Regions from separate parts of the Paenarthrobacter sp. MSM-2-10-13 genome, predicted to be linked through region 1. Evidence: riboswitches for the same ligand, from Rfam matches in the RefSeq annotation. Region 1 holds a riboswitch; each other region holds the start of a gene.
The links. Region 1 has a riboswitch for thiamine pyrophosphate ahead of HAV21_RS14410 (ECF transporter S component). Riboswitches for the same ligand answer to the same signal wherever they lie in the genome.
Positions count from the first base shown of each region.

Region 2: linked by a shared signal. The riboswitch ahead of thiC (phosphomethylpyrimidine synthase ThiC) and the one ahead of HAV21_RS14410 (ECF transporter S component) in region 1 are both predicted to bind thiamine pyrophosphate.
Region 3: linked by a shared signal. The riboswitch ahead of thiO (glycine oxidase ThiO) and the one ahead of HAV21_RS14410 (ECF transporter S component) in region 1 are both predicted to bind thiamine pyrophosphate.
Region 4: linked by a shared signal. The riboswitch ahead of thiD (bifunctional hydroxymethylpyrimidine kinase/phosphomethylpyrimidine kinase) and the one ahead of HAV21_RS14410 (ECF transporter S component) in region 1 are both predicted to bind thiamine pyrophosphate.

Region 1 is NZ_JAAOXO010000007.1:85,447-87,641, forward strand. It holds gene HAV21_RS14400 (DUF4235 domain-containing protein) at 1-51, opposite strand, end outside; gene HAV21_RS14405 (NUDIX domain-containing protein) at 87-764, opposite strand; TPP riboswitch at 995-1,131, shown strand; gene HAV21_RS14410 (ECF transporter S component) at 1,207-1,827, shown strand; gene HAV21_RS14415 (ABC transporter ATP-binding protein) at 1,827-2,195, shown strand, end outside.
Region 2 is NZ_JAAOXO010000001.1:682,433-684,627, reverse strand. It holds gene HAV21_RS03180 (amidohydrolase family protein) at 1-831, opposite strand, end outside; TPP riboswitch at 915-1,022, shown strand; gene thiC (phosphomethylpyrimidine synthase ThiC) at 1,066-2,195, shown strand, end outside.
Region 3 is NZ_JAAOXO010000001.1:338,871-341,065, reverse strand. It holds gene thiO (glycine oxidase ThiO) at 1-1,189, opposite strand, end outside; TPP riboswitch at 1,182-1,300, opposite strand; gene thiE (thiamine phosphate synthase) at 1,328-2,005, shown strand; gene HAV21_RS01665 (ferritin-like fold-containing protein) at 2,028-2,195, opposite strand, start outside.
Region 4 is NZ_JAAOXO010000001.1:827,245-829,439, reverse strand. It holds gene thiD (bifunctional hydroxymethylpyrimidine kinase/phosphomethylpyrimidine kinase) at 1-867, opposite strand, end outside; TPP riboswitch at 858-956, opposite strand; gene HAV21_RS03995 (Rne/Rng family ribonuclease) at 1,140-2,195, opposite strand, start outside.

The sequences.
Region 1 (2,195 bases):
GCCTGCCCCGAGGCTCACTCCGGCACCGATCAGCTTAAAGAAGAGGTTCATGTCCCCAGCCTAGCTGGCTACACCCATCGCACGCGTTAGCGACGGTTTTCCCGCTCCTTAAGGAACGCTGCCATGGAGCCCACCGGCGCCAGCACCGGGACGACGCTGTGCTCGGCCGTCCAAACCTGGTCAACTGTTCCGAACCCGGCAAGTTCCTTGAGGAGGTAATAGGTTGGCGGCATCAACTTCAAAGTGCCGGCCGCTTCCGCTGCAAGAATCTCCGCCACAGGCATCCACAATGATTGCCAAGCCTCGGTTGTTTGGTGTTGGGGCGTAGCACCAGCTGTTGGCTTGGCAATGTAGAAGAAGGTGTCGAAGCGCTTGGGCATGTCTGTGGGCGTAATCCAGTTGGCCCACGGGCGGAGGTGTGCGGCTTCGATGGTGAGCCCGGCCTCCTCCTGAACCTCGCGGATGGCCGCAGTTAGTATTGTCCCGGCATTTCTCACGGCTTCGGCAGGATTCGCGCCCACGGAGCTCTGGTTCCACTCGGACGCGTGGCGTTGAAGCAATTCCGCCGGGTAGTCCCACCCGGACCCGTCCGCGGAGTCCACACGTCCTCCCGGGAAGACCACCATTCCGGCGGCGAAGTCCATGGTGCTGACCCTGTGTTGGACGAAGGCTTCGAGCCCGGAAGGGGCATCTCGGAGCAGGATGACGCTTGCAGCCAGACGTGGTTGGGGCACAGCGCTATGGGTGGTGGGAAGGTCCGTCATGAAGTGTGCCCCTTTGCCGCGGTGAAGTCTGCTGGTTCATTCTCTCAGGTCCCGTTGTGTGGCCCGGTGTGCAGGGAATGGTGTGGGTTTAGGGTGCAGAGTGGGCCTCGCAACGCGCACGGGGTTCAGCACTGGGCTCTACCGCGGCTGATTGTGACTGAATGCCGGCCAACGGACCAGCGCCCGCCACGGGCTCAGGTGTAAACTGAACCAGCCCATCAGGGCAGATTTGATAACGACAGGGGAGCGCCGCCGTCGGACTCTGCAGAGATGCAGGAGACGCGAGGGCGCTGAGAGTGCGGATAGCCGCAGACCCTCGAACCTGATCCGGTTAGTACCGGCGCAAGGGAGTCGAGCTTCTCAGAGTGTCCGGATCCGGGCGGCGCAGGCCAGCTGGATGACGGGTAGCACTTTCCCCTCCTGTAACCTCAGGAGGCAGAAAATGACCACGGTAAGCGTGAAGAAGACCAGTTATAACTGGCGTGTTGTAGACATTGTTGTGGCGGCTTTGATCGCCATTGCCGGCGGCGTGATTTTCTGGGCATGGTCCCAGGGCGCCGCACTGGTCTCCATCCCCATGAATGCGACGTATCCGCCGCTCACCGGTCTGATCGCCGGCGGCTGGATGATCCCTGCGGTCCTGGGCATGCTCATTATCCGCAAGCCGGGTGCAGCGCTGTTCTGCGAAGCTGTTGCCGCCACGGGCGAGCTCATCATGGGTTCGCAGTACGGCACCACTGTACTCATCTCCGGCATCCTGCAGGGCCTCGGCGCCGAGCTCATCTTCGCGGCCTTCCGGTACAAGAAGTTCAACCTGCCCACTGCTCTCCTTGCGGGCGCCGGCGCGGGCCTGTTCTGCGGCTTGAACGACTCCTTCCTGCCCTGGGGCTGGAACATCGCTTACGAGGCCATCGACAAGCTGGCCTACATCACCTTCACCACGATCTCCGGGGCGATCATCGCGGGCGCACTCTCGTGGATTGCGACGCGCGGGCTGGCCAAGACCGGGGTGCTGAGCTCCTTTGCCTCGCGCAAGGCCGCTTCGGAGCCAGTCTTCAACTGATGTCCGCCACACTTAGCGGCGCGGTGCAGCCTGCTGCCATCTCCGCCGAGGGCTGGGGGTGGCGGCATGCAGGCCGGGCCCAAGCTGCCATTGAGGGCCTGGACCTTCGGATTGAACCGGGGGAGCGCGTGCTGCTGCTGGGTCCTTCGGGTGCGGGCAAGTCCACGCTCCTGCATGCCCTTGCCGGGGTTCTGGGGGACGAGGAAGACGACTCGGATGAGACCGGCTCCCTGCTGATTGACGGCGTCGCGCCCCGCGAGCAGCGTGGCCGGGCCGGGCTGATGCAGCAGGACCCTGAGACACAGGTGGTCCTCTCGCGCGTGGGTGACGACGTCGCCTTCGGCGCGGAGAACCTCGCCGTCCCAAGG
Region 2 (2,195 bases), on a different contig from region 1:
GGCATACATCGAAACCCCCGCTTCGAAGGCCGACAACACACGCTCATGGCGACGCTCCCACAGACGCAGCATGTGATCCGCGTACTTCGGAAACTTTGGCTCTGCCTGCGCGGCAATATCGGGAAAGGTAGCGATATTGACCAGCGTGGGAACAATCGGCACCGACTGCTCCACCAAGCGGGGAAGGTGCCTCGGGAGGAGACCGGTAGCGTGCTCAATGCAATCGATATTGGCATCGAGCATGTCGTCAATGGTGTCCTCAGCGAAACAGTGAGCCGTGACCCTGGCACCTTCATCATGTGCCGCTGAGATGGCATCCTTCACGGTCCTGGCCGGGAAGGAAACCGCGAGGTCACCGACGTCGCGATCTATCCAATCGCCCACTAGTTTCACCCAGCCATCGCCGTCCCGGGCTTCCTTTCGTACGGTCTCAACCAGTTCAGCGGGCTCAATTTCATGCCCCAAGCCGCGGAGGTACCGCCGGCTCCGCGCAATATGCCGGCCTGAACGGATCAAGCGGGGCAAGTCCGATCGCTGCTGTACCCAGCGGGTGTCCGAGGGCGATCCGCAATCGCGGATTAACAGCGTCCCGGCGTCGAGGTCTGCTTGGGCTTGGGCCAGCGTGGCGTGCTCATCAACGGCTCCTCCAACACCGAGTCCGACATGGCAGTGAGCGTCAACCGAACCCGGCAGGACCCAACCGTCCAGCACTCTGTCCGGCGCAGAAGCGGGACGCTGGAACGTCAAGGTGCCGTCCACTGACCATAGCCCCTGGCGCTCTTCGTCCGCCGAGACGAGCACGGGTCCACTGAATTCGATGATGTTGGCCATGGCAAAAGCGTAGCCGGGGTGGCATGGCAGAGCCGGTTCCCACCATGTGACTGGGCGGTGGTTCGTAGCTGTGGTAGCTTCGTCTACGACCACACGGGAGCCCTTGCAGGGGCTGAGATCGGACTGATGCAGTCTGCGACCGTTGAACCTGTCCGGGTAATGCCGGCGAAGGAAGTGAGTATTCCCTTGAGCACCGCAGAAACACAGCACAGCCCTGTCCAAAATCAGTTCGGCATGGACCAAAAACAGTCCGTCACGCAATCGTTGCAGTCCCACTCGTTGGCGTGGCTGGAAGATCCGGACAACGGCATACGCGTCCCCGTCACCGCGATCGCCTTGGAGCCCTCCCCCAACGGGCTAGCCAATCCACCTTTGCAGGTTTACCGAACAGCAGGCCCAGGCAGCGATCCGGTGGTGGGGTTGGAGCCGTTCCGTGCACCGTGGATCGAAGCCCGCGGAGATACGGAAGCCTATTCCGGTCGGCAGCGGAACCTGCTCGACGACGGCAAGTCCGCGGTCCGGCGTGGGGCAGCGTCAGCGGAGTGGAAGGGCGCGCAACCCGTGCCGCGCCGCGCCGTGGAAGGTAGGACTGTCACGCAGATGCACTACGCGAAGCAGGGAGTTGTGACTCCTGAAATGCAGTTCGTCGCCTTGCGGGAGAACTGCGATGTTGAACTCGTCCGCAGCGAAGTTGCCGCGGGAAGGGCGATCATCCCGAACAACATCAACCACCCCGAATCCGAACCAATGATCATCGGCAAAGCTTTCCTGGTCAAGATCAACGCCAACATCGGAAACTCAGCGGTCACCAGCTCCATCGCCGAGGAAGTGGACAAGCTGCAGTGGGCTGCCAAGTGGGGCGCTGACACGGTGATGGATCTCTCCACGGGGGACGACATCCACACGACGCGTGAATGGATCATCCGCAACTCACCTGTTCCGATCGGAACAGTCCCTATCTATCAGGCCCTTGAAAAGGTTAACGGCGAGGCCAACAAGCTGACGTGGGAAATCTTCCGCGATACCGTCATTGAGCAATGCGAGCAAGGCGTGGACTATATGACCATCCATGCGGGCGTTTTGCTGAGGTACGTGCCGTTGACCGCCAACCGGGTCACGGGCATCGTATCCCGCGGCGGCTCCATCATGGCCGGGTGGTGCCTTGCCCACCACCAGGAGAACTTCCTCTACACGCACTTTGACGAGCTCTGCGAAATCTTTGCCCGGTACGATGTCGCGTTCTCCTTGGGAGACGGGCTGCGTCCCGGTTCCATTGCGGACGCAAACGACGCCGCGCAGTTCGCCGAGTTGGACACCCTAGCAGAGCTGACGCAGCGGGCGTGGGAGTTCGACGTCCAGGTGAT
Region 3 (2,195 bases), on a different contig from region 1:
GCAGGAACGGAGCCCATCGAGGGTCCTTGGATCCGTTGATGAGTTCGCCCACGATCCTGGCGGCTACGGGAGTCAGGAGTACACCGTGGCGGAAGAATCCTGTAGCGATCACCAAGCCGTCAATGTCGCCGTGGGGACCGCTGACCCGTCCAAGCAGGGGGGCGTTGTCCGGAGTGCCGGGGCGGGCGCGGGCAGTTGCTTCAAGGAGTTCCAGTTCCGCCACTGCGGGGACCAGAGTTTGGGCATCCCTCAGCAGTTGATAGACGCCGCCGGCCGAGACTGCGTTGGAAGTCGCTGACAACCGGTCTTCGCGTTGCGTCGCTCCGATCACCACGGTTCCGTCGTCCCGGGGAACGATGTAAACCGGAACGCCTCGAACCATCCCCCGAACAGTGGACGTCACCAAGGGCCGGAGCTTTTCGGGGACGCGAAGCCGGAGGATGTCGCCATAGACCGGCCGCACTGGAAGGGTCAGTCCCTCAGGGAGCCCCGACACGTGGGATGCCCCCAGCCCGTTGGCCACCACAGTCTCCGCGGCAAGGACCACGACTCCGGATTCGAGTTCCACTCCGGTGACCCGCCCGCCATCTCGCAGCACACCGCGCGCCGGGGAAAGAACGGCGAATCCGTCATCGGCCCCGGGCACCCAGGAGGCGTCGTCAGGCGAATGGTTAGCCAATCCAGCCAGGATGCAGGCGGCGAGCTTTCGCGGATCCACTTGGTGGTCGGCGGGAATGTCGAAAGCGCAGGAAATCTGCGGGCTAAGGAGCGGCTCGCGGTTCCTCGCGTCCCGCAGGGCAAGAGGTTCGACTCCCAAGCCAGCTGCGAGCTGTACGTTCCTGAGGTCTGCGAGCGCCCTGCGGTCGGCTGCGTCGGCACCCACGGCGAGGGTGGGCGTCGTGCGGTATCCGCTGCCCGCTCCCCCCAAGTGCAGTCTGTCCACGAAGGAGGGCCACAGCCGGGAAGACTCAATCATCAATTCCAGGAGGTCTTCCTCCTGGTAATGCAGTTCGCTGACGGGTGCAAGCATTCCGGCGGCGGCGAACGTTGCGCCCGAGGCCGGGGCGGGGTCGATCAGCACCACTGAACGGCCCAGCCGCCTGGCTTCGTGGGCGATGCCCAGGCCTATGATGCCGCCGCCAATGACGGCCACGTCTGCCTGGATGGGGGTATGGCGGGGATCTGCCATTGGTTTCCTTCCCTACGCCGGTACTAGCCGGATCAGGTCAAGCGGTCGGCGCTGAAGCCCTCTCAGCCGGACAGTCATATGACGAATGTCGCGGCTCCCGCAGTACGTGCCCAGTTTAGAGGAACTACTCTGGTTTCCATGACCCAGCCTGACGCCCTCGCCTCTGCCCGCCTCTATTTGTGCACTGATGCCCGTCAACGGCAGGGCGATTTTGAAGACTTTGTGGACGCCGCTTTCGCCGGTGGTGTGGACATCATCCAGCTCCGCGACAAGACGCTGGAAGCTGCCGAGGAGCTTGAAATGTTGGCCGTTTTGCGGAGCGTCGCACAACGGCACGGACGGCTGTGGGCTGTCAACGACCGGGCCGATGTTGCCAGTATTTCCGGGGCTCCCGTGTTCCACATCGGTCAGAAGGACCTGCCTCTGACGGCCGCCCGCACACTCCTGCCGAATGTCACCGGCATCGGTCTTTCCACCCACACACCGGAACAAATCGACGCGGCAATTGCTACCGCCCAAGGTCCCTTGGGACTGGACTACTTCTGTGTGGGTCCGGTCTGGGCAACGCCCACCAAACCCGGGCGCGCGGCTGTGGGTCCGGGCTTGGTCACATATGCCGCAGAGGCACAGAAACGTGCAGGCGACGTGAAGACACTTCCATGGTTCGCCATTGGCGGCATCGACCACAGCAACGTTGAACAGGTGGTCGCCGCGGGGGCCAGCCGCATCGTCGTCGTGCGCGCCATCACGGAGGCAACAGACCCGACGGCGGCAGCGAAGTCGCTGCTGCAGGCGTTGGACACCGTTGAGCCCTAGCCGGTCCTGAGCTGGCCGGCGTCTACGCTGTCAGGCCAAGGCCCGTCATCCGGCGGGAATGCTTCCCGGCGAGTTCCGTCGTCAGCCGTTTCACCTCAGCACGCGAGTCCCCTCCGCTTCTCAGCGTTGGGCCCAGCCGCGGGTGCTCCATGCCGACGCGTTGCGCCTGCGTCAAGGCCTCTCCCACCAG
Region 4 (2,195 bases), on a different contig from region 1:
GTGATGCACCGGACCGTTCCCCCGGCCTACCTGGAGTTCCGCCGAGGCTGTCAAAGCTCCGAGTAGCCAGGGCTTTACTTCCCGCAGTGATGTTTCCCAGTTGCCCGTGCGGGCCTGGACGGTGGCCAGGGCGGACGAAAGAGAGCAACCTGTTCCGTGGCTGTTGCGCGTCGCCACGCGGGGACCTGATACCTCCACAACATCCCGTGACAAAAGCCCTGTGGTGTTCACCAAGGCATCCGGGCATTCCGGGCCCGGCAAGTGGCCACCCTTGACCAGAACTGTGTTTCCGTACTCCGCAGCAAGCCGCTTGCCTTGCTCCAGTGCCGAAGCCCAGTCTGCTGCCTCAGGCTCCCCCAGCAGCATGGCAAGCTCAGGAACATTGGGAGTAATGAGGTGGGCAAGGGGTAGCAGTGAACGCAGGGCATTCTCCGCGGACTCCCGCAGCAGCCGGTCGCCACTGGTGGCCACCATCACCGGATCAAGAACCACGACGGCGGGGCGCACCTCTTCGAGCCAGTCCCGGACCTGGGCAATGACGGCAGCATCGCCGAGCATTCCGATCTTGACGGCATCAACGATGATGTCGCCGCTAATTGCTTCCAGTTGTTGACGCAGGAAATGCGCCGGAGGGACGTGGACTGCGCTCACCCCCACTGTGTTTTGCGCGGTGAGAGCCGTAATGGCAGCCATGCCGTACCCACCCAACGCTGCAATGCTCTTCAGGTCCGCCTGAATTCCGGCACCGCCGGAAGGGTCCGAACCGGCAATAGTGAGAACGCGCGGGACCTGGCGGGCTGACGTGTGAGCGTCCAGCGGGTATACCGAGTGGAGCGGGTACACAGATGAATGTAGTGATGCAGCCATGAGGACATCCCTTCGCCGGTGCTAACCGGACAGGTTCAACGGGTCTGGATCTCAGCCGGGCCCATCGCCCGGCACCCCGTGTCAGTCCCCTAGCCTAGCCGGGAAGCCTGGTGCTGCAGGTACCGAACCATCCGGGAGCCCGGATGTGACCGTGGAACGCGTCCCCCGCCAAGGATTCAAGGCAACGCGAAAGGGCCCTGCGCTACCGCCGGAGGCAGGTAGCGCAGGGCCCTTTCAGCCGATGTTGGCCGCGGAGAGCGGCTCGGCCGTGACTAAAGCTCCGAGGCTGGAACCCCGACTCCTAGAATGATGGGCTCGGAGGCCGGCGCCTTCTTGACTGGCTCCACGGGCGCCTTGGCCTCATGGGACGAGCCCTGGGGGGCCGAGGCCGTCACCACATGGTGCTCGACGCTGGTTTCATTGGCCGCACCCTGAGCCCGGCTGGCACTGCGGTTGCGACGACCACGACGACCCCGCGGAGATGCCGAAGCCTCAGGATCTTCCTCAACCCGCGCCGGTGCGTCAGCCTTCCGGGCCACAGCAGGCTCCTGTACGGCCAGCGGAGCGGGTTGTTCCTCAGATGCCGGAGCGGCGCCAAGGTGGGAGAACGCTTCCGCCAGGAGGTCCAGGCTCATGGCAGGCTTGTTTGCCTGCGGTTCCTCGTGATGCTCCACGAACGGCAACGCAACTTCTTCTCCGCCGAAGCGCAGGACCGGAGTGGACCTGGCTTCCTGGGCGGCTGCATCGCGGTTGGCGGCTTCATGTGCTGATGCCCCCGCTTCGTTGCCGGCTGAGGTTCCGGATCCGGCGTCGGCCGTCCCTTGGTGTTGGCCGGCCGCCCGTGCCTGCTCTTCTGCACGGTGAACTTCGTCGTCGTGCAGGTGCGCGGCGTGCGCCGCAGCGGCAATGGTTGCCAGGGCAGCCCTGGTGGCCTCCGCCTTGGCCTGCCGGGCAGGATCCTGCGGTTCAGTCGGGGTCGCGGGGGCAACCGGGGTAGTCGTCGTCGTATGGACCTGTGCAGGGGTTTCGGCTACGGCCTGTCCCCCACCCTTCCCGCGGCGGCGTTTGCGTTCCGTCCGTGCAGCGGGCTGCTGTACCTCGGAGTGCGGGCGGTGTTGCTCGGCTGCCACCACGTTGGCGCGCCGGTGTTCAACGGGCTCGTCGTGCGTGACAACGCCCCGGCCGGCGCAGTGCTCGCACTGCTCACCGAATACCTCAAGAAGGCCGGTGCCCATGCGCTTACGTGTCATCTGGACCAAGCCCAGGGACGTCACCTCGGCCACTTGGTGCTTGGTGCGGTCCCGGCCCAGGCACTCCACCATGCGTCG